Regions from separate parts of the Paenibacillus allorhizoplanae genome, predicted to be linked through region 1. Evidence: riboswitches for the same ligand, from Rfam matches in the RefSeq annotation. Region 1 holds a riboswitch; each other region holds the start of a gene.
What was found. A riboswitch is a leader RNA that binds a small molecule or an ion and turns the genes downstream of it on or off. The one in region 1 is predicted to bind cyclic di-GMP.
Positions count from the first base shown of each region.

Region 1 (8,171 bases):
CCTATGCCAATTCCCAATGAAAAAGCATCTAGGCCCAAAGCAATCGCCATTATTCCAATTGTCATGAGTTGCCCAACTTGTACCCCAGATGCGAGCATAGCACGATCCCCCTTGTCCACGATTCTTTCTCAAGATATGCGGACAAACTGGGAATCATGCTAATTTAGAGGATGACCCGCTCGTGGCCTGCTGCTTTGAGCAGTCGATTCATAATGGCGCTGCCAATCCCTGCATCTGGAACACCTTCTGCAACAATATAGCTAATGCCTTTATGATCAAAAGTCCGCAGAGCGGCATAGAGGTCTCGAGCTATCGTTTCTGGCTGTGATAAGGAGCCGCAGGCGACAACGAGATCCGCTTGGTATCCGCCTACTCTTTCTTCAAAAGTCAGGATGCCCGTCGACTCTCCCCGTAACTTTGCGGCATCGATATCGCGTTGAATCCACGCTATGACTTTCAACTCGTCGTCCCCTTGAACGATGTGCATATAGCCTTTCGGCGCATAGTGCGTGTACTTCATACCTGGCGCACGAGGCGTATCCGCAGCTTCAACCTCTGTCGGTTCAGCCACATGAATATGCATGTCTGGCAAAACCTCCTGGAGCTGCTCCACAGTCACACCACCTGGCCGCAACACGTATAACTCACCATCTACAAGTTGAATAACTGTTGATTCTACACCGACACCCGTTGCACCACCGTCTACAATCCCGCCAATCTTGCCATCCAAATCATCACGCACATGCGAGGCCAGCGTAGGGCTCGGTCTACCCGAGCTATTCGCGCTCGGCGCCGCGATCGGAAGTCCCGCTTCTCGCAGCAACTGTAGGGCCACCGGATGATCAGGTATACGGATACCGACCGTTTGCAGTCCAGCTGTAACGAACGGCGAAAGGCTACCTGCACGTACAGGTAGCACAATGGTTAATGGTCCAGGCCAGAAAGCCTTCATTAGCGCCCGATGATAAGCTGTGAGACTATCTGACTGAACAAGGCCTGAGAGCTGCGTCGCATCAGCGATATGTACGATTAGAGGATTGTCGGAGGGCCTCCCTTTTGCGGCAAAAATCTGCAGAACCGCTTCGGTATTCGTCGCATCGGCACCAAGTCCGTAAACCGTTTCAGTCGGAAAAGCGACTGTATCCCCTTGTCGCAAGAGACTTGCTGCCTCTGCTATATCCTGAGCTGACTCTCTTTGCTCTCCTTGATCCACGTTCCAATAGGTTGTCACAATCACTCTCATCCTTACTTGTATGAAATAAAATGTACATTAGCTAAACCATGAAAAGATCGCCTTAAACATTTCCCAGATAAAGAATTTCACTTTCGGTTGAGCTGGCTCTTCGGTCGTGGAAGTTGAAACTGAAGCTGCTACGACCTCAACTTTAGCGTCCTTCTTAGCAACTTTCTCTGTAGAAGCAGCTTTGTCCTTGCTAGTTTTAGCCTTATCTTCTTTAACCGGTTGCTTTTCCTTGCCGTTCTCATCCGTTGTTTTGGCCACTACAACTGCTGCCGAAGCAACCGCTTCACCCGATACGGAATCTACAAAGCATAACGGTGGAAATAAGACACACCACCAATTTTGTCCTTCACCAGAACCAATCACAACACGTAAAGCTTCATAATCCCCAGCTGGGTAGACATCGTTACCGTACATTTTGGTTGGAAAAGGGACAACACCTAGCTCCACTGTATGCGGGTAGTTGTAGCCGCGGGAGGCAATCATCTCGCCAACAAGTTGATCGAATTCAGGCAAGTGCGCATTCACGACCGCTCTAGCCTCGTCCAAGGAATGTGGTCCAACAACCCAATCCGCCATACGGGCAATAATCGCATCGCGAATCTCGCGTTTCAAGGCTTGGTCCTGCGCAGAATCCGAGTTTGCTAGAATACGCAAACGAATCGACTCTTCTGGTATCGTAGGCGAAATAACCGCCGCATTCGTACGATTGGATTCCCAACACATAATCATAAGTATAAGTGCAAAAACAATGAATGATAAGCTCTTAACTGAGTGGCGCTCCGTTCTCTTAACCATGGAGAGTAGCCCCTTTCCCGTTCCCGTCATCTACTAGCCAGTATGGACAATAGTGGGTGGGGCTAAACCTATGACTCTATTATTTTTTGCAAAATGATAGAGTTGGTGTCCGAATAGAGAGAACAAGTGAGGTAGCCGATCTCGGAGAATCGGCTACTCGGAAGCGCGTATCGCGATCACGTGGCGATCGATCCCCTGGAGATCCTGCACGAAGCGGATCTCCGTCCAATCCGCGGCGGCGCGCAGCAACGCCGCAACCGCCTCCGCCTGCCCGATGCCCACCTCGAACCCGACCACGGTCGGGATTCGTGGCAGCCGGTGCAGCTGCGAAACCAAACGGCGGTAGAGGTCGAGTCCCTCGACACCGCCGAATAGAGCTGTGTGCGGCTCGAATAGCCGCACCTCGGGCATCAGCTCCGGCAGGTCGCCATCCGGGATGTATGGTGGGTTCGACACCACCATATCCGGCGCGAGCCCGCGCTCAATATAAGGCTCGAGGAGGTCGCCCTCGAGCCAAGTTATCCGCGCAGCCACATCGTGGCGCTGCGCGTTCTTGCGGGCCATCTCCAGCGCTGCCGCGGAGATGTCGCTGGCTGCCACGCGCCACGCAGGGCGCGCGTGTGCGATTGTCACCGGGATGATGCCACTCCCGGTGCCCACATCCGCAAGCAGCGGAGCGCCTTGCGGGAACAGACGCGAGCCCTCGTGGAGCATCGCCTCCACGAGCAGCTCGGTCTCCGGCCGCGGGATCAGCACGGCCGGCCCGACTTCGAACGGAAGGCCGAAGAAATCCTGCTCGCCGGTGATGTACTGCACCGGTTCACCCGCGGCCTTCCTTGCAACTAGCTGGTCCCACGTAGCGACCAGCTCTTCCGGCATCTGTTCCTGCCACCAGCGGAACAGCAGTTCAGTCCGCGTGCAGCCTCCTAAGAGGTGCTGCAACAATAACTCCGTGCAAGACGAAGCCTCTGCGACGCCTTGCTCTGCTAAAAAAGAAGAAGCCTTCACAAAGGCTTCTCTCACACTCATGTTGGCAGTTGTCATTACATCGCCTCTAAAGCATCGGATTGTGCAGCAATCGTTAACGCTGACACAATTTCCGCCATATCGCCGTTCAGCACCGTCTCCAAACGGTGTAACGTTAGGCCGATACGGTGGTCGGTAATCCGGCTTTGCGGGAAGTTGTACGTACGAATACGCTCTGAACGGTCGCCCGTTCCGACTTTGCTTTTACGCTCGCCGGCATATTTCGCTTCTTCTTCTTCACGCAATTTATCTGAAATCCGCGTACGAAGTACGCGAAGCGCTGACTCTTTATTGGAGTTCTGTGATTTACCATCCTGACACGTTGCGACGATACCCGTTGGTACGTGGGTTACACGCACAGCGGATTTCGTTGTATTAACGGACTGACCGCCTGCTCCACTGGAACAGAATGTGTCTACGCGAATATCCGCATCGTGGATGACGATTTCCACATCTTCTGCCTCCGGCATAACAACAACCGTCGACGTGGAGGTGTGGATCCGTCCACCGGATTCCGTTACTGGAATACGTTGAACACGGTGCGCACCGCTCTCGAACTTGAGCTTGCTATAGGCACCTTTACCCGTAATCATGAAAATTATTTCTTTAAATCCGCCCAAATCATTCACGGATGCATCCAAAATCTCCGTTCTCCAACCTTGCGCATCCGCATAACGCGTATACATCCGGTAGAGGTCGCCTGCGAACAGCGCAGCTTCATCGCCACCTGCCGCGCCGCGAATTTCCACGATAACGTTCTTGTCATCATTAGGGTCTTTCGGCATCATCAAAATGCGGAGATGTTCTTCGAGTTTAGCGGATTGCTCGCTAAGCTCTTCGATCTCCATTTTGACCATTTCGCGCATCTCATCGTCCAGCTTCTCATTCTGCATCACTTTCGCATCAGCCAGCTGTTCGCTCACACTCTTATATTCATTATAAGCATCGTAAGCTTCTTGAAGATCAGATTGCTCTTTGGAATACTCTCTTAGTTTCTTCGTATCACTCGTTACATCCGGGTCACACAATAACTCGCTTAGTTTGTCGTAGCGGTCCACAATGGACTGAAGTCGATCCAACATAGGGGATCACTCCTTTCTTATTTTTATAATTAATTAAACGTTGAAACGGAAATGCATAACGTCGCCGTCATTTACTACGTACTCTTTACCTTCAAGGCGAACTTGCCCTTTTTCCTTCGCACCCGCCATGGATCCTGCAGCAGCCAAATCGTGATAAGATACAACCTCTGCACGAATAAATCCACGTTCGAAATCCGTATGAATGACGCCAGCCGCTTGCGGAGCTTTCGTTCCTTTACGAATCGTCCATGCTCTAACTTCTTGAACTCCAGCTGTGAAATACGTGTATAAGCCGAGTTTGCGATAAGCAGCTTTAATCAATCTATTCAAGCCGGACTCTTGAAGTCCCAACTCTTCCAGGAACATCGCTTTTTCTTCGTCTTCCAGCTCAGCAATTTCGGATTCAACCTTCGCGCTAATGGAAACAACTTCGTTGTTTTCTTTCTCTGCGAATTCCTTCACAATTTTAACGTATGCATTATCGTCCGCCGTTGCAACTTCATCTTCACTCACGTTTGCCGCGTAGAGCACAGGCTTCATCGTTAGCAAATGTAGATCGCGAACCAGAAGGCGCTCATCTTCTGTCAAATCCAAGCTGCGTGCTGGCATATCATTATATAAGGCTTCTTTGATACGTTCCAAACATTCAACTTCAGCAACCACTTTCTTGTCGCCGCCTTTGAGGTTTTTGCGTGAACGCTCGATCTTTTTATCAACCGACTCAATGTCTGCCAAAATCAATTCAAGATTAATCGTCTCGATGTCGCCAATCGGATCAACTTTCCCTGAAACGTGAGTAATATTATCATCCTCAAAACAACGGACAACATGCACAATCGCATCAACTTCGCGGATGTGTGCTAGAAATTTATTTCCAAGGCCTTCGCCTTTGCTCGCACCCTTAACTAAACCCGCAATGTCAACGAATTCGAAGGCTGTCGGCACGATGCTCTTAGGCACAACGATTTCCACCAGCTTCTGCAATCTCTCGTCTGGTACTTCTACTACCCCAACATTCGGATCGATCGTACAGAAAGGATAATTCGCAGATTCTGCTCCCGCCTGTGTAATTGCATTAAACAATGTCGATTTTCCTACGTTCGGTAGACCGACGATACCTGCTTTCAAAGCCATTGTCGTTACAACTCCTTAATTTTCGAAAATCATCCTTCTTATTATATAGTACTTAGCGGGCAAAAAAAAGCCTGCAAGCTATTGATTGGCTGCAGACTTTTTTTCCATTGCGTTTTTGAACTCTTCATCCCGCTTCTGTTCGAAGTAGGTTTGGATCTGATTTCGAAGAATAAACCCCCGTAATGCATTGCTTTGCTCGGCAGGAATGCTTTCGAAGCTGGCTCCATAATAGTAGCCGTCTTCCTGCTTTTCTTTCCTTATAATTTCCAACCTGCACGGCATCTCAAAACCTAAATCCAGCTCAACTTGCAACATACATTTCTTATAGAGAATACCATCGATCATCGAATTATCATTAATGATAAAACCAATTCCGTTCATGGAAATGTTTTTTATCGAAATTTCAATTGGATTTTCCAAGTGATGCTGCTCTTTTTGCGTAATATTTTGAAATCCTACAATGTATCCTACGTTCTTCACATCGACCCGCGGGAACTCCCGTTTCTCCGAAAACTTCTTCCGATTCTCAGGTGGATTGATCACGATCAGTGAACCAGGCTCTCTAGCTACGACTGTCGAATGAAAAACGAATAGACCCGATTTCGTGTATAACGTCATTTTGGTCTTATCACCAAGTTGAAATACCTCATATTCCGGCAGCTCGATCTCCATGATGTCTCCTTGTGCATAGGTAAGAATACCTGTTGACACGAAATCATCTTTCGCCACTACAGCTCGGCAATTTATCAATACCTCCGCATCATATCCTTCTTTACTCCCATATCGCTTCAAAGCATCCTGCTTCATTGCCATGCTCATCTTCACCCTCCCTTAATAATGGATTTCATAACACTTTTCCGCACAAAATAGACTGCCCCCACTTAGGGACAGCCTATCACCTCAATCAAAAAAAGCATCGATTTTCGGTAACCAGGCTGCCATAGTTCATAAGAACCGTAGACCCTCAGCTTTGCGTCCTTGCCTTTCAGCAAGTTTGCCATTGTCGAACCTTGCTATTCATTTATATAGATATAATCGTTTCTGGTCTAAATGATCTATCTTTCGTCCAAACTGGTCTAAAAGACCCACTGTACTCACCATTATACGTAGCTTATGCACTTCTTTCAACTAAAATCCTTGCATGGACAATGTTTTTATTGTATGAATGTGTAGTGGAATTGAATATCCACAGGTTTATAAGTTATCCACATTGTTATCCACAGCTTGTTAACAACGAATATTTGTTCGGATTTTTATACACATGTGGATAAACTATTATTGCGAGGTGTCCCCCTGTGGATCAACATATCCCTTGGATGAGAGAAGCGATCGGTGAGGCGCTGAAAGCCGAAGCCATCCGCGAAGTTCCGATCGGCGCGGTCGTCGTCCATCAAGGTCAAATCATTGGCCGCGGCTACAATTTACGTGAAACAACCCTTGATCCGCTTGCGCATGCAGAGATGATTGCTATTAAACAAGCGAGCGAGCATTTGCAGGCTTGGCGTCTTCTGGACTGCCAGCTCTATGTGACATTAGAGCCATGTCCGATGTGCGCGGGTGCGATCGTGCAAGCACGAGTGCCTCAAGTTATTTATGGTACGGTAGATCCGAAAGCCGGCTGTGCGGGAACATTAATGAACTTGCTGCAGGAAGACCGGTTTAATCACCGGGTCGATGTGGTTAGCGGTGTTTTGCAAGAGGAGTGTTCCACGATGTTAACGCAGTTTTTCAGGAAATTACGGGGCAAAGCCTAGGGGGCTTTGCCGTTCGGATTATTTGCTGGCTGTAAGGCTTCGGCTAGCACTACGAGCTTGCTCATCGTATTCCAATTACGTGTCGTCGTACGATCGCCAAGTTTCTGAATGTTGCTCGCTAGCTTCGAATCCAACACACTTTGCCGAAACAGAAAATAAATGGTGCAGCCCCGTATCTGAAATTCATCTACTTCACTCTGTCCCTTGGATAAGATGTCGGTGAATGTCTGCGGGGCTTCTTCTGTAAGCACGGAGATTTGAATGCTCTCCCCTTCGGACAAAGCTTCTGCGTCATAGGGGCAATTCCTTACAAGTTCAGTTAGCTCCGCCGCGGTGCGCAAAATAATAGTAGGTGCTACACCTACCGCATCGCTGATTGCTTTTTCAATACGCGGACGTAGGGTTTCTCCCGACTCTTCTGATTGGAACAGCACATTGCCGCTTTGCAAATAAGTCTGTACTTGCGCTAATTTTAAGGCCTCTAGCGTCTTTTTCAAGTCGGACATTTTAATTTTGTTCTTGCCCCCTACATTAATTCCACGCAGAAAACCAACATAAATCGTCATTGTGGCTTGCCTCCCTTACTTTAATTGTATGGAACGAATGATAAAGAAGATGATCGTGCCAAACAGTATCACTAGGATGAGCCCTAGCACCCACCAATTGAGGTCAGTGTTGCCCTCTTTCGCACTTTGGATAACAGACCATTCAATAAAGCCAAACAGAATGACAATCACTGCTTTTAAAATATTCATAAATAAACGAGCATTCTGGTATTGTCCTCTGGCATTCTTGGCTGTAATAGGAGTCGGATTATTATACACATGAGGGACCTTGCACCTGCTTTCTATTTTCTTTTTCCACTATGTACTTTCCTTGCTCCAAATCAAACCTCCTGCTTGCACATGGGCTAAAATGGTTGCACCTCTAAAACATCTCGTGTTAGAATGACGATACTATGCGCCCGTAGCTCAGCAGGATAGAGCAACAGTTTCCTAAACTGTAGGTCGTACGTTCGAATCGTATCGGGCGCGTATACGAAATTAATTCGCATTAAAAAAGACGATAGCTAATCGGATAATCCCCGACTGCGATCGTCTTTTGTTTTATGTTGATATAGGAATAAATTTGGTGCGG
Region 1 is NZ_CAKMMW010000014.1:168,576-176,746, forward strand. It holds gene L6I86_RS21905 (manganese efflux pump MntP) at 1-98, opposite strand, end outside; gene L6I86_RS21910 (L-threonylcarbamoyladenylate synthase) at 164-1,243, opposite strand; gene spoIIR (stage II sporulation protein R) at 1,271-2,038, opposite strand; gene prmC (peptide chain release factor N(5)-glutamine methyltransferase) at 2,192-3,082, opposite strand; gene prfA (peptide chain release factor 1) at 3,082-4,146, opposite strand; gene ychF (redox-regulated ATPase YchF) at 4,180-5,280, opposite strand; gene L6I86_RS21935 (PilZ domain-containing protein) at 5,359-6,099, opposite strand; cyclic di-GMP riboswitch class I at 6,203-6,289, opposite strand; gene tadA (tRNA adenosine(34) deaminase TadA) at 6,576-7,034, shown strand; gene L6I86_RS21945 (DUF1697 domain-containing protein) at 7,031-7,600, opposite strand; gene L6I86_RS21950 (hypothetical protein) at 7,616-7,858, opposite strand; tRNA gene L6I86_RS21955 (tRNA-Arg) at 7,995-8,068, shown strand.

Region 2 (8,171 bases), on a different contig from region 1:
CCAGCCTTGAAACTCTTATCTCATGTGTATTGGCATCAGAAAAAAGAATTTATGTTTGAGCGTGATGACTATCCATGCTGGACGTTGTTTGCGGTGGAGGAGGGGAGCTTCTTCTATGAAATTCGAACGGAGCAAGGTGAGGCTAGAGTCGGAGATCTGGTGCTTTGCCCTCCTCGAACCGTGTTTCGTAGAAAAACGATCGAGCCGCTGACTTTTCATTTTATACAGTTTATAGGGGAGCCCCATATGGAACATGAAGCTACCTGGACGGGAAAGCTGTCCGTACAAGACCTGCCACGACTGACATCCAGTTATCGCTATTTGCGATCTATGCAGGGGTGGGATGAAGAGAGCACACAGCATAAGCTGCACCTTGTGAATGATCTCTTCCGAATGGTACAAATGGAGAGGTTGATTCAGGAGAGTCCCCCTGAGACGGTTATGGATGAACAGATGGATCAAGCACGGGGGTTCCTTACTGATCATGCCTACAGTAATCTTTCGATGTTGAATTTGGCTCAGAGACTAGATTTGACGCCTGTTCAATTTACCCGTAGGTTTCGAAAAGCCTTTGCCCAAACACCAACAGAATTTATTAATGACTTGCGGTTAACACGAGCGAGGCATCTATTAGAAAGTACGACATTCACGTTGGACGTGATCGCGTCTCAATGCGGGTATGAGAATGGCTTTTATCTAAGTCGTGTGTTTACGAGCAAAATCGGCATGGCCCCCTCGATCTATCGCAGCATGCATCGGGTATAACGGCTGGTGGCAAAAAGAAAAGGAGCTAAGCGATTGAACTCGCTTAGCTCCTCTTTCAATTGCCCGTATACGGCAGTTTTCCTTCTGTATATTCGTTCTCCGGCTTACGGATCCAACGCTGTAAATATCCTTGCGTATGTAAGGCTTTGATCAGAATGATCAGCACCGGCGAGAGAATCACCCCGGCTACCCCAAAGAGGGATAAGGAAATAATCATAAACGCTAAGGTTGTAAATGCAGATACCCCTAAGGATTCACCTGTGATTTTGGGTTCCATAATTTGTCTGACGAGAATCACGACGAGGAGCAGTGAACTTAGCCAAATGGCCAACGTCGTATTGCCAACGATGAACAAGTAGATAATCCACGGGATGAATAAAGTGGAAACACCGAGCAAGGGTAGGACATCGAAAATCGCTGACAACAGCGCGATAGAAAATGCATTATTGACATTCAGTACGAGCAAGGCAATAAAAACAACGATGAACGTTAATGTGATGAGCTTGGCTTGTGCTTTTACGTAAGATACGATCCCCTTCACGACATTTTCTTTGAGAAAAAAGAAGGCGGACTTGAAGGTGTTCGGTGTTTGCTCACTTGCAATACGTTTCCAAGATTCAATTTCGATGCTTAAGAAGTATGCGAGAATAATGCCGACGATGAAATTGAACATGAATGTGGAGAAGGAGGTCAGGGAAGCGACCAAGCCTGATAAAAAGGCGACAAGGAACGTAGACGCTTTGCCAGCAAATTGGCCAGCATAATCTTTGGCTTTGCCAGTCACATCATCGGGCAGGGCTTGGAATCGATCATTTAACTCAGCAATCCGATGAATGATTTGCTCATTGAAAATCGCTGCGTAGTCATCGATTTTATCCACAAGGCTCATAATCTGACTGGTGAAGATGACGACTGCCCCAGCCAACGCACCTAGGATGATCAAGACGAAAACCAAGGTGGAAATGGCGGAGGCAAGCGATTTACGCATGCCTTTGCGATTCAAGAACCGAGCCAGGGGCTCGATCATCATGAAAATAATCAAGGCCAAGAAGATTGGCGTGGCGATGGCGTATAAATAACTGAATAGCAGCATGAATAAGTAGACGGTTAATACGATGAGCCCTATGTCGAATACCGTTCGCCAATATTTCTTGTAAAAAGAAAGCATCCCTTTTCCTCCAGATCGTTATTGTTCAGTTAAAATAATCGGTCCGTTACTTGTGATGGCAATCGTGTGCTCGTATTGTGCAGATAAACTGCCATCGTACGTTCTAGCTGTCCATCCATCTTGGTCAACTTTGGAGTGATATTTACCAACATTCAACATCGGTTCAATGGTGAAAACCATGCCTTCCTTGATGCGCGGACCTTTGCCAGCAGGTCCATAATGCGGCACTTGAGGCTCTTCATGCATCTCGGAGCCGATTCCGTGACCGATGAAGTCCCTAACAACGGAGAAGCCTTGCGATTCCGCGTAGACTTGGATAGCGTTGGCGACATCGCCGATCCGATTGCCGACCACAGCTTTTTCAATACCTTTATATAAGGAGTCCTTGGTAACTTGCAGGAGCTTCTCAGCAACAGGTGAAATCGTACCAACCGCGTAAGACCAAGCGGAATCTGCTAACCACCCATCGACCCGAACGACCATGTCAATCGTAACAATGTCACCATCATTGAGCGGCTCTTTCTTTGGGAAGCCATGACAAATGACGTCATTTACCGAAGCACAGGTTGCGTAGGGATAGCCGTGATACCCTTTTTGCTCAGGTGTAGCGCCATGTTTGGCCAGAAAGCCTTCGACAAATTGATCGATTTCCCACGATGTAATGCCCGGGCGAATCATTTTCGCGATTTCTTTATGACAATCGGCAAGGATTCGGCCTGCTTTCCCCATGGCTTCAATTTGTTCTTTTGTTTTAATAGTAATCATCAAGTTTCTCTCCTCTTCAGCTAGCTTCCCTAATTGTTCATTATGTCCATTTTGCTGACCAAAGCTTCATCTCTCTAATAATTTGATGCAGATCCTGCCCTTTTGGTGTCAAGGTATACTCAACTGTAACAGGAACTGTAGGGAACGCCATGCGCTCGAGAACCCCATGTTCTTCCAGATGGCGCAAAATATCCGTAAGGGATTTGGGACTGATGCCCGTAATTTGGCGCTGCAGCTCTCCGAAACGCTTCGTTCCACAGAATAATTCACGAAGTACAAGAAATGCCCATTTCCCGCCAATAACCTCCAAAGTTCGTTCGACGGAACACTCGATTTCTTTGGGGATTTTGGGAACATAGTTGCTAAGTGGAGCGACTTTTTCATTTTCAAGAGTGGACATGAGATCGCTTCCTTTCATCAAAATCGTGTAGGGTACTTACTTTTAGGTTAGTAAGTTAACATTTTGTAATAAGGGATTAATACTCATACTACTATGTATTTTAAAGTTCCTTATGGAATTTGGCAATAGAAGGGCAGATTAGGACGAGGTTGATTTCATGCGCTAGATTCTTTACAATAGAGTTAAAATTAAAATTTATTGTTTCAGGAGATGTGTACATATGAATGTCAAAATTTCTCGTAATGCAGCAAAAGTACTTCAATTGGAGCTCAATAAAGAAGAAAACCAAGGTTTGTTGGTTCGCGTACAAGTGACGCATAAGCATGGTGATCATGCTCACTATGGTTTGGGTCTTGATGATAAAACAGAAAATGATGTTGTAGTAAACACGGACAAAGGAATTGATGTTTTGTTAGATCAATCCGAGCCGCTTCTAGACGGTATCCGTATCGACTACTTCTACACACCAGAAGAAGGCTTCATGATTACTAACCCAAGTAAGGGGAACCACGGAGACCACTAATGCGGAATGATATTCGCATTTGTGATAAATGCAAACACATGAAGGTGAAATCGGCGCTTGCCAAAATAAGTGCCATTGCACCGGACACGGAAGTCAAAGTTGCGTGCAAATCGTATTGCGGTCCATGTTCGAGATTCGCATTCATCTTTATTAATGGCCGTTACATTACGGGCGCAACGGAAGACGAAGCCATTGAGAAAGCAAAAAAATACGTGAAATAAGAAAAAAGCATCCGTCCAATGGGACAGGATGCTTTTTTTTCATATTTATAAGCTAGGAATTAGGCGTGAACGGGTGATTTCTCTAGAAGCTTACGAATTTCACGGTCGATCTTATGCGGTTTCGTAGTTGGAGAGAAGCGCTTGATCACATTACCGTTTCCATCGACTAGGAATTTGGTGAAATTCCACTTGATGCCAGATCCGAATAGGCCAGATGCCTTGCTCTTCAAATAACGATACAACGGATGGGCATCAGAGCCATTCACATCGATCTTGGCGAATAGCGGGAAATTAACACCGAAATTAAGCTGGCACGCCTCTTCAACTTGCTTGTTATCGCCAGGCTCCTGATCCCTGAATTGATTGCAGGGAAAACCTAGGACACTAAAGCCTTGATTTTTATAGGTGTCGTGTAACTCTTGAAGTCCTTGGAATTGTGGAGCTAATCCACATTTCGTCGCGGTATTTACAATAAGCAGGACTTGGTTCTTGTAATCGCTAAGAGATTTGTCCTCACCGCGAATCGTCTTCACTTGAAATTGATGTACACTCATAGTGACACTACCTTCCGCAACTAATATTTCTCACAATTTAATTGTACACAATTTTAATTTGGAAGGGAAGCTATTTTTTTGCCAAATCTTCTAATGCATCTGCCAGCCAAGGAAAGCGCCACTCAAAACCATGCTCTTGCAATACACGAGGAATGACCTTCTGACCCTCCAGAAGCAGTACTGAAAGTTCGCCAAAAATCAACTTCATCATAAATGCCGGAACAGGGAAGAGATTGGGTCTTCGTATGGCAGTCGCAATCGCGCGTCCCAATTGCTTATTCGTAACCGGATTTGGAGCCGTGGCGTTAACCGGACCAACAATCGAGTCATTTTGAACGCAAAAATCAATTAGTCTCACCATATCATCGATGTGAATCCACGAATGCCACTGCCTGCCGCTGCCAACTGTTCCGCCTACTCCAAGCTTATAAGGAAGTGCCATCTTGGGGAAGGCACCTTCTTTATTATCCAACACAAGTCCAACCCGCACTTTCACGATACGTGTTCCTTGGATAAGATCAGCCGCAGCTTCCCATTGCTTGACTACGCTGGCTAGGAAGTCCGTTTGTCGATAAGGACTCGTCTCGTCAAAGGTTTCCGTCTCCGAAATACCGTAGTACGACATGCCTGATGCATTCACAACGACCTTAGGCTTGGGGTCCATTGTCGCGACTAGCTTGGCTACATGCTCAGCCGCTTGCAAGCGGGATTGTACAATTCGCGTCTTAGCTGCTTGCGTCCAACGCTGACTGATGGATTCACCCGCCAAATTTACAATGGCATCTAGACCTGCAAGGAGTTCCGTATTTCGCTCCAACTCGCCCCATGTTAACGTTCTAACACCTGGTACCTGCTTCGAAGATGAGCGTGATATATTAATAAGTTCGTGACCTTGTCCCAACCAGTAAGCGATTAATCGTTTTCCAATAAACCCGCTGCCACCTGTGATCGCTATTTTCATATGCAAGCACCTCCATATCGTTATTATAATTTTTCTACCCAATAAATACCATCTGTGAGATGGCGATAGAGAAAGGTAAACTTCGCTGTCTAAAATGACGACACAATTCGCTATTTTCGTGTATAATTGGAATTCGGTTATTAATTAACCATAGGGTAATTCGTGTGTCAGCGAGAGGAGTCTTCGTCTATGAATCGTATGCGTCAATTTCTTCAAGCCTATCATCCAATCGTACATACGCTTATCTTAGGTACGGTCATGGCCCGGGCTGCTTCTTCCATGAGTTTGCCGTTCCTAGCTATCTACTTGGCGAAGCACTCTGATATGAGCCCTGGGCTCATTGGTATTGTAATAGGAATGGGTGCATTAGCTGGAACGTTCGGCGGTTTTATCGGAGGTACTTTGTCAGACCGATTTGGTCGACGCGTGATTATGCTAGCGGCACTTTTTGGGTGGGGGTTCGTATTCCTCGGCTTCGGTGTTGTTAAATTACCGGTCTTATTTATGCTGCTCAATATGCTGAATGGACTTTGCCGTTCCTTTTACGAGCCCGTATCGCAAGCGTTAATGGCGGATCTAACAGAGCCCTCCAAAAGACGACAAGTATTTTCTCTTCGGTACATGGCGATCAACGTGGGTGTAGCTGTCGGTCCATTACTAGGTGCTTTCTTTGCCACAATGAACGGAGCCTTACCCTTTCTGCTCACAGGCATCATTTATTTAATCTATGGCATAACACTTTACGCCCTTCTCATTAAGTTCGGGATTAAGAAAATTGAAGGTGAGAAGAAATCAATCGTTACTTTCCGTTCTGCGATAGGTGTTATTCGTAAGGACATTACTTTCCGTTTATACATTATCGGGGGGATTATCGGAGCAATTGGTTATTCACAGGTTATGGTGACATTGTCGCAGTACTTACAAAGGGATTTTGCTAATGGGGTCAAAATGTTTGCTATTCTCATGAGCGCCAATGCCATTGTCGTCATTGCGATGCAGGTCCCTTTGGGGAGATGGGCTGAAAAGTATTCTCCTCTAACGGCTATCGTTGTTGGCAACTTTATGTTCGCATTAGGCGATATCGGATTTGCCTTTTCACACACTTTGGCATGGCTGATTGTTTCAATGGGGATTTTTACGTTTGGTGAAATTCTGAATTATCCTGCCGCGAACATGTTGATTGATAAGCTAGCTCCTGAACATATGCGTGGAACCTACTACGGTGCTCAAACATTAACGAACATCGGTCACTTTATGGGGCCATGGGTTGGTGGCTTTTTATTAGTTTCCTATGGCGGCAGCACGCTCTTTCTCGTGATAGCGATTTTGTCGATGATGGGCTCGATTTTCTATTGGAGAGGCACAAAACGTCGAAATACTGCGAAAATATCGTCGAAAATGCAAATATTTTGATGGATTTCGTAAAAATAGTTCTTACGAACTATTCGATTTCAAATCGTCATCCCTTATCCTTGAGAGTATAGTAAGAATTATTTGAAGGATTCATCTAAAAAGATTGTGCACATCATCTCGACAAAGGCAAAGCTGGCGAAAGCCAGTGACGCAAAGCTACAGGGGCCTTACTTCTCCTGCAAAGGACAAGCAGCCAGCCAGCCGCCGAACGATTGGGAATTCACTTCAGAACCCCTCTAGTCGGTTCACTACGGTGGGGTTTTTTCTCTGTCATAGCGAAGCAAATGAATCAAATGGAATGACACGTACAAAGGAGGCCCTAGCGGCATGAAATCGGAAGTAAAATTGCAGGATGAACAGAAAGCAACATCGTTATGCGGTAACCATGTTGCACGATTGGTGCCATCCACGGATGGACCTAAGCTTATGATTAACCGAGAAGAATATGCATTAAATGAAGCGTGTTGGGATGTTGAGATGTTTCACGGGAGAAACAATAGCATTCTGATTTTTTACTGGAAAGGCGAAGTGAAGCTTTCTGTGAAAATGCCTCCGATGGCTCAAATCGAAGGGTTTGTCACAAGACTTTTGCAATGTCTATCATCCAAATTGAGAGTGGTTCAACCTATCTAGGTGGATCGCTCTTTTTTTTGTCACTGGAAGATCAGGCATAGGTAGACCTGGTGATTTTCTCATTGTCACCTATCTATACTAGCTGATATAATATGACCATCACATTTCATAGTTCTTAAGAACTATATTAAAGGAGATGCATGGCATGAGATTGATCACACGTTCCGATTTCGATGGTTTAGTATGCGCGATGCTCTTCAAACAATTAAATATGGTGGATGAAATGAAATTTGTCCATCCCAAAGATATGCAAGACGGTTTAATTGAGGTTACTGAGAATGATATTTTGGCTAATGTACCCTATGTCGCAGGCTGTGGTTTATGGTTCGATCATCACTCCAGCGAAATCACACGGATGGGGGAATCCGTAACGTTCAAAGGTGAAACGCGGCTTGCTCCAAGTGCTGCACGAGTTGTCTATGATTACTACGGTGGAAAAGAAACCTTCGGCGATATCGACGATATTATGCTTGGTGTAGATAAAGCGGACTCCGCACAATTTAGCAAAGAGGATATTTTGAATCCGAGCGGTTGGGATTTGCTTTCGTTTATCATGGACGCTCGAACGGGGTTAGGTCGTTATCGGGATTATCGCATCAGCAACTACCAGTTGATGGAGGATCTAGTGGAGCATTGTGCAACGAAATCCGTTGGCGAGATCATGGAGTTGCCCGATGTGAAAGAGCGTGTAGCTCGTTATTTTGAACTAGATGCGCTATACCGGGACATGTTGAAAATCTACACACGGGTTGAGAGAAATGTCGTCAT
Region 2 is NZ_CAKMMW010000003.1:136,821-144,991, reverse strand. It holds gene L6I86_RS06905 (AraC family transcriptional regulator) at 1-765, shown strand, start outside; gene ytvI (sporulation integral membrane protein YtvI) at 821-1,933, opposite strand; gene map (type I methionyl aminopeptidase) at 1,952-2,698, opposite strand; gene L6I86_RS06890 (winged helix-turn-helix transcriptional regulator) at 2,739-3,098, opposite strand; gene L6I86_RS06885 (HesB/IscA family protein) at 3,319-3,621, shown strand; gene L6I86_RS06880 (YuzB family protein) at 3,621-3,842, shown strand; gene L6I86_RS06875 (glutathione peroxidase) at 3,902-4,396, opposite strand; gene L6I86_RS06870 (TIGR01777 family oxidoreductase) at 4,467-5,357, opposite strand; gene L6I86_RS06865 (MDR family MFS transporter) at 5,547-6,770, shown strand; cyclic di-GMP riboswitch class I at 6,886-6,979, shown strand; gene L6I86_RS06860 (hypothetical protein) at 7,098-7,403, shown strand; gene L6I86_RS06855 (exopolyphosphatase) at 7,549-8,171, shown strand, end outside.
Region 2: it holds a riboswitch for cyclic di-GMP, as region 1 does, so the genes downstream of both, L6I86_RS06860 (hypothetical protein) here and L6I86_RS21935 (PilZ domain-containing protein) in region 1, are expected to answer to the same signal.

Region 3 (8,171 bases), on a different contig from region 1:
GAAGCCGATACCACTGTTGCGGCTTTCGCTCTCGGCAGCGCTCCTCCAGGTATAAAGGGTAATCCTGTAAAGAATATAAGTATGGAAAGTAGAAGCGATATCGCTTGCTTCCCTGTTGTTTTCGTTTTTTTCTTCATGAATTGGATTTCCTCTCTTTCCGTTATATCTTGTCTTGATTAATTAGTAATCGATAAATTACCATTGCCGCTTCCGCACGAGTCGATGTCGCTTGTGGACGAATGCCTTCCGCGCTTCCTTCAACAAAGCCAAGCTTCACTGCCAGTGCCGCATACCCCTGTGCCCAACTGCTGATCTCCTTCGCATCGGCAAAGGAAAGAGCATCCGTCATTTGATCCGCTTCCTTCTCTTTACCTACCGCTCGAATCAGCATCGCCATCATTTGCTCTCTAGTCAGCTCGGTATCGGGCAGAAATCCTTGATCTCCACCCTCTACCAAGCCTTGTGAAGCTGCAGCCTCAATCCATCCAGCTCCCCAATAGTCGGCGGGGACATCCGCAAAGCGTCCTTGAGCCGCAGCAGGTTTAAGCCCCGTTGCAGCTGCCAGCATTTTCGTAAATTGGGCGCGGGTAAGCTTGGCATTCGGTTGGAAGACTCCGTCCTCAACGCCGTTTAGAATTCTTCGCGCAGCCAGCACCTCAATCGGCGTCTGAGCCCAATGCTTCTCAACATCTTTGAACTTGGCATCGTAAAGAAGAACCGCAAATGTACCTTCCTCTTCGAACTTGCTCTGAACCTTTTTAGTCTTGCCGTCCACCTTTCCACCTTTAAAGCTCCATCCTTGATCCGGACTATACGTGTAAATGGCAAGCTTTTTTGTTTCGGATGGGAGTACCTCAGCATCGTTGTGGCTTAGTTGCAATTCGCCCGGTTGATAAGGCGGGGTCCCCCAATGAATGCGCCATACCCTTGACTTGAGCTGCATTGGCTCGACTGGGGATTGTGCTGCTGCTAAGGAAGTGACCTCCTGGAGCTCTACTTCCGTTTCGGCCTGCCACGAGCCTGGAACAAATTCAATCGAGATGCTGCCATCTTTCGATGTGACCACGCCACCCGCTGGACCAAGCTTTACTTTGATCGATGACTGAAGAGGAAGAGGAAGAGGAAGCGACACCCCCGTCTGGGGAGCAGCGAAATAGCTGGTTATGGATTCTGTTTTTACAGCAGAAAAATTCTCCGTACTAAGCAGCATATTACCCGTAAAGGCAAGCGGCACCTGATCCGACGTTCCTGATGAAATCTGTTTCACTTCGCCGCTTGCAACACTCGCCGACATAATCTGAGCAACACCGCCCTTATCTTCCATCCACGCCATATAGGAATCGCCTGCGACTAAGACTGCAAAATCGCGCGGTTTTGTCGTCAGGGGGGTCAGCTCTTTGACAACTGGATCGGATTCCGAAACATTGACCATCATATATTGGGTTGCTGTATCTTTTTGGTGAATAAACAGTCCCGCTGAACCGTTAAAAACAAACCAACTAACATAACCCGGCTGAGGTACAGAAGCAACTGTCTTCGTCTCGTGAGAAGCAATTGTATACAGCCCCAATGCAGGTTTATTGTATGGTTTAAACATAACCTTACCGTGGGAAACAATCGGAAAAGTACCTTTGCCAAATTGCTCTACATGATCTGTTGTCCAGTCATATATATACAGTTCGGAAGTTGCGTTATTGTTATACCAAGCAATGTAGCGTCCATCAGTAGTAGGAATGCTATGTGCGCCCGGATCAACGTTTAGCTTTTTCTCCACCCCTGAGGACAATTGATAACCATATACATTCCAATCAAATTGTTTATCTGGCGGCACATCCCGCTTCTCTTGCCATACAATCAACCCATCCTTTACTTTAGCTAGTCGCTTGGATGTGGGGGTATTCGTTATTTGCTTGGTTTCTTCGGTTGTTATATTTTTATAATAAATTTGAGTGTTTCCGGAGGTGTCCGAAGCGTTCCAAACTACTTCCTCACCGGAGTAATTAGCATCTCCTCCAGGAACGCTTAATGCAAAGGCTTTATTCCAATTCATCAATGAAAATACCATAAATAAAACTATCACTATGAACCATTTGCTAAACTTCATTACTTTTTCCCCCGTATCGTTATTTTTGCGCACCAAAAAACCAAGCTCTAAAGAGCAACCCGGCTATCATCCCATAATGTGACTTATGGATTAGACCCGTGGCTTTGCGTCTCCGCCTTTCGACGGATTTGCCTTTGTTCATTTTCACTTGGCTAGTAGGTAGATATACTCAACTAATAGTCTTAAAGTTTTATAACCCAACCCATAATATCCCAAGATTCCTCATAGTTCAACATTTTATTTGACATATGTGGAAAAAGGTTGAATTTTGTGATTAATTTCACAAAATTCAAGAGAAATATTAAAACTTGTTTAGAATAACAAAAGCCTTACTCGTTGCATACGAGTAAGGCCTTAAAGTCACACGCTTTATTGTACTCCCTTATTCCGCCGTAACACGTTTCCAGCAAGCTTGCGCCACATTTTTCAAAATCAAGGCTTGCTCCCACCGACTGGAGAGTTCCCGACCATCTTGACCCCTGATCGCATATGGTGCAGGACCTAGCTCGCAGACGAAAGGAAGCACATCACCAGGCTTAGCCCCTTGAAGCCAATAGCGCATCGCTTGTGTCCACCATTGCTCATAACGTGCCAGCATCGCATCCGAATAGCCAGCATCGACTTGAATTTGCTCCCCCGATGATAGTCGACTATGAATTGCTGACGTTCGTTGCAGCACCACATCAAGAAGAGGCTCCGCCTTTTCTTGCTTCTCCGTCATTTCCCCTGCCAGCACATAGTGGGAGATATCCAGCGTAAACCGCAGATTCGGCAGCGCTTGCGCGTATTGCACAGTACGGATTAGGTCTTGTGTAATTTTGCCGCGATGCGTCTCTACACAAAATGGCATGCTATGCGCAGCCGAGACAGCCGCGAGTCCACCTAGCAGATCAATAGCTTCTTCGTCTATCACAAAAGAGTCCGCCACCTGACCATTCACATACAGCATATCCATATCTGCGGCATGCTGAATATGTGCTGATAAGTCACCCGCGCTGAATGGGAAACAATGGGACCCAAAGCTCAAACTGTATTGGTTCAGCAACCGTTTCCACTCATCCCTAACATCTATCTCCGGCACTCTCGCCAGGATGCCAGTAAAGCCCGCGCCTGCAATACGCTCAAGCTTTGCCTCTAAAGAAAGCTCAGCTTCTAACTCCATCATAGCCCACATGGATTGATGAATTTCGAGCCGTGGAGGGCGATTAGAGCCATCATTGATCCTGGTTATATCGATTTTTCCCATCATTCGTATTAATAGCCTCCTAGGCTACCCGCCGGTTTATTTTTATTCAGATCACCATGCGCCTCCATGTACACGGCACGTTTCTTCACGGTTCGCTCCGCTTCTTCCTGTGCCGCACGCGCATCGCCGCCATGAACATCCTCAATCATCCAACGCTGTCCAAAGCCTGCATGCACAACCTCATCTGCCCAGTCAAAATCTTGAAACGTCGTCATAAGCGGATCCTTCGCGATATCCCGGCAGAACTCCCACTCCTCGCGCTTGCCTGGTGGATACTTCATTGCTGCCTTCTCAATGGCAATCGTCAAATGCGAATAAGCTTCAGTGCCCTCGAACAGCTGTGCTGTCATATCGTACCACCCCGTCCAGTTGGGGAATTGATACACATCGTACCCCTTCGCACGAAGTGCAGCCTCGCCGAACCAACTGTGGCGAACCTCATCCCACATATGCCTAGCCGTATCGCGGTAGAAATGCCATGGTTTGCCTTCGGTTGTGAAATGGACATAAGCCACGCCTTCCGCTGGAGACATCTCAAAATACCTCGACAGCATCATCGTCATGAATCGTCCTTCCTCATTGTCTGGAATGGCGAACCCTTGCATTTTCACAACATGTGTGCTGAAACGACTGTCCCGAGTACTGATTTGCGGCATGGCAAACGGCTCCGTTACGATCCTAGTAGATGGATCTACGGGAACTCGTTCCTCCCATCCTGTAATACCGCCCGCTGCTGCAAGCAGCTGTTCCACATACATTCTCCAATGCTGCGCTTGTTCCTTCTCCGTTTCCGATGCGGATTGCAGCAGATATTGAAGCGCCTCGCGCCCCCAGTCCATTTGCTCCTCGCGGTCGATGAGTTGATGCTTCAAGATATGAAGCGTAGGTTCATCAACGAGAGGCTGCGCTTTGCCTTTATAGGCATGAATGGCTGCAATTTGCGCAGGCTTCACCACGTCAAAGAGTGCCGTAAACAAACACAAAGTTGTTGCTGAATTCAGCACCGTTTGCATGAGCTCATTGAGCGATGCATCTGGACATTTATCGAATGCTACCGTGCTCATGCGCAGCTGCTTAATGCGATTGCGGAATTGATCGTGATGCTCCGCATCCTGCGAGCTCAAACGCGCAAGCCCTCCTTTTATTTCATATTCAGGTCTAGCCGCCATATGAGCAGCCTCAATTCGCATAAGTTGGCGATCGACATAAGCAATTCGTTGTAAGGTTTTGGCTGATTCCTCTACGGACATGCCGATACGATCCCAATCCTTGATTCCCATGAATGGATGCAGCATAAGTACCCCTCCAGTATCTTTGCACTATAATATGAACTTATGAACTAATCATAGTGGTATTTACTATAAGAATACATACATTGAATCACATATAAATTTACACTAAAATACATAACATTGCGGATTACACTTCCTCATTGGGCCCGATAAAACCTAGTCGGACGGTCATTGCCCATTTGGCAATTTTCAGCGTTTCAGCAATGGTCGAATAGGATAACATCGATTGTTTATCCGTTCCTTGCAACCCCCATACCACGACACTTTCATCTTGCAGGACTTTGACGCTCTGTTGTAATTTCATTTCACCTGTCATGCCAATCCCCACTGGTTTGTCTACCCTTACTGCAGTGCTATAGTAACCATTATGTTCGATGATTGCATATTCCAGCTCGCTATAGACAACACCGTTAGGATCTTGGCGATCCTTAAACGAATAGACAAAATCACCATCAAAATGGTAGTTCCCCATCTTGTCTTTGTCCTTCTCCATCATGATCATGCTCATGCCCGCTAACGTATTCTTCTTCACGCCATCATTCCAATAATCGAAACTAACTGCAAGCTTCTGTTGCGGCCCAACATATTGAAGTGCAATGGAACCTGACATCAGCCCCATAAACGGCTTCAGCTTTTCATTATTTTTACCATCAAATAACGGTTCAGGAGAAGCTGACCACGTTGAAATGTCTGATTTATCATCCACCTTAAGCTCAGGAGCACTCATAACTTTACGGCTTGAGACGTCATTCACAACGGCCCCAGTGATCAGACCTGCCAGTACGATGACTGAAAGTATTTGCGGTATTTTATTTGTACGCATTCCTATGCACCTCCACGAAGTTATAAATGCTTATATTTTAAAATAATACCACAATTTGGTTACTTCAGCGTGTGAACGATTCCCACCATCTTTCGTACTATTATGAATTTGATAAAAAAGGGAGTAATTGTTCATGACCCCTACTTTAGATTGTTTTAAGAAATAAATAAGCACCCGTTTAGATCTTCGATTTACAATAAGAGAGGAGTGAGTAAATTAACGGGGGCTATAGCCATATATGAGCAAAAAGCTAGGAATAATCTCGATTATCATCATTATTGCGGTTGCGATCGTGGCGATATTCCCTTATGTCACCTTAGATCCAGCGAACAGCCGCGTTTCGCTTGATGTGAATTTCCCGTTGCACTACATCGTGCTGACGAGTCATATTGCACTTGCTTTGGTTGCCCTGATCAGCGGCTTGTTCCAATTTCATGCACGCTTTCGCACCAACTATCCGGCCTGGCATCGAGCGCTCGGACGCATCTATATCTTCAGCATCATGCTTAGTGGATGTCTAGGCGTTGTCTTAAGCTTTTACGCAGAAAACTTCACGAAAGCCATGGCGTTCCTGGTCTTAAGTGTACTTTGGCTGATCACCACGTGGAATGGTTTCCGCTTTGCGGTCAAAGGGCAGCTCGCCCAGCATCGGATCTGGATGATGCGAAGTTATGCCATCACACTCGTTGCCGTATCTGCTAGGATCATCGTTCCGATCTGCATTCTCCTTTATCTAGCTATGCACGGGTTCCATCTTCCAGAAGGCGGCCGAGAGCAGATGGTTGCCGAGATTCTCAACATCAACGTATGGTTTGGTTTGATCATCAATCTTGTTGTCGTGGAATGGTATTTGCTTCGATCGAAAAAATGAGAAAAAGGGCTTTCCACCTAGTGACTAGGGGAAGGCCCTTTTCTATAAGTCCGTTCTACTTCTCGCCATTGTCCAAAATAAGCATTTCCTCATAATTGATCGCTTGCAATAATTCAAGAACAGTTCCGCTTGAGATTTGATTAGCCTCTTCCAACTCTTGGATCCCATCCCGCTTCATCTGTACACTTCGTAATTGAACAATCCTTAGTTGATGTAGGAAATCGACTTCCGAATGCGCGCTTAAAAGCTTACCGTCATGTTTCTGACTGCGAGCGTAATGTTGGATAACGAGCAGCGCTTCTAACTGATGCTTCGGCGATTGCTGTTTACGAATGGCTGTAACCGCTGCCTCTTGCAGCTGCTTCTCAATCGATTGCAGCTCTTCAAACATCTCTGTGACGGACCTAAATCTCTCTGGGAGCCCTTCTCTTCGGTGCTGCTGAATCTTACGGTTCAGAAGGCTCAGCTTTAATCTAACCCAGAGATATTGCAGCCTTGCAAGAAAGAACGATTCCGACTGCGGCTGATGCAATAAAGTAAATACAGACTGCAACTGCGGCGAAATGACACCTTGCGCAATCAATTCCGCCAACCTAGCGGCTTCGGCTGTTCGCCCAATTTGTTGAAGTTCACGAATGTAAGGCCCCGATACTTTGACCGTTCCATAACAGTCCATACGTATTTGCTCCTCTAGCTGTTGAACAACCGCGAGAGTAGCATCGTAGTTATCCTCATTTTTCTCCGATTTGAGCGCTTGAATCGTTCTCTTAGCCAGCAGAATACTTGCTTCTTTCAACGACAAGGCTGCCTGGTCGGAGGTTGCCGCGGTGACTGATTTTCCAATAAACGGCATTGCGAATGTAGCAGCTAACATGCTGATTAAGATTACACTGGCCGAAATAAACAAAATCGTATGGCGCAGAGGGAAGGCCGTCCCATCAGATAATTCAAAAGGGATTGACAACGCCGTTGCTAACGTGATCGTACCGTGGACACCGCAAAAACTAGCCGCAAGAGCAAAGCTCCTTCTACTCGTATAGGTATTTGTCTCTGTCGTCTTTTGATTAGAAGGAACGAATTCGTCATGAAAAAGATAAACCCAGATGAACCTAGCCGCAAATAACGCCGCGTAGATCGCAACCGCTAATCCAAGCTCCTTCCAGATAGGAGCCTCACCACTATGAACTAATCCTGTTATAACCTCTGGCAGCAATAAGCCAAGCAAGGCAAATACGAGTCCATTCAAAATGAAACTTAGCACAGACCATGTATTGGTCGAGATGATGTGCAGTTTGGTCGTTGTTTGCTGTAACCGATCACGCTCTAACCCGTGCACAATCCCCGCAACTACGACGGCCAAGATCCCTGAAACATGAATTTCCTCAGCAACTAAATAGATCACGAACGGCGTCAGTAACTGAATAGTGACAAGCGAGTTGACTTCTTCCAGACCTTTTTTTCGTAAAAATAGCCTGAAATTCACCAAGACTGCACCTAGTACGAGCCCCACGATAATCCCACCTATGGCGACTAGCAGAAATTCCCAAGCTGCTGATCGGACCGAGAAGACGCCTGTCATTACAACACCTAAAGCTACTTTAAAGGAAACAAGACCTGCCGCATCGTTAAGCAACGACTCACCCTCTAGGATCGGCATTAAACCTTTGGGGAACGTCCTTCCCCTAGTCATCGACTTCACTGCAACAGCATCTGTTGGAGACATGACAGCCGCTAGAGCGAATGCGACGGGTAGTGGCATCGCAGGGATCAAATAATGAATAAAATATCCGATACCTATGACGGTAATGACGACAAGCCATAACGCCATAAGCAAA
Region 3 is NZ_CAKMMW010000015.1:95,638-103,808, forward strand. It holds gene L6I86_RS22385 (DUF6531 domain-containing protein) at 1-137, opposite strand, end outside; gene L6I86_RS22390 (S-layer homology domain-containing protein) at 161-2,104, opposite strand; cyclic di-GMP riboswitch class I at 2,155-2,247, opposite strand; gene L6I86_RS22395 (sugar phosphate isomerase/epimerase family protein) at 2,487-3,353, opposite strand; gene L6I86_RS22400 (hypothetical protein) at 3,359-4,645, opposite strand; gene L6I86_RS22405 (hypothetical protein) at 4,770-5,465, opposite strand; gene L6I86_RS22410 (DUF2306 domain-containing protein) at 5,704-6,336, shown strand; gene L6I86_RS22415 (Na+/H+ antiporter) at 6,392-8,171, opposite strand, start outside.
Region 3: it holds a riboswitch for cyclic di-GMP, as region 1 does, so the genes downstream of both, L6I86_RS22390 (S-layer homology domain-containing protein) here and L6I86_RS21935 (PilZ domain-containing protein) in region 1, are expected to answer to the same signal.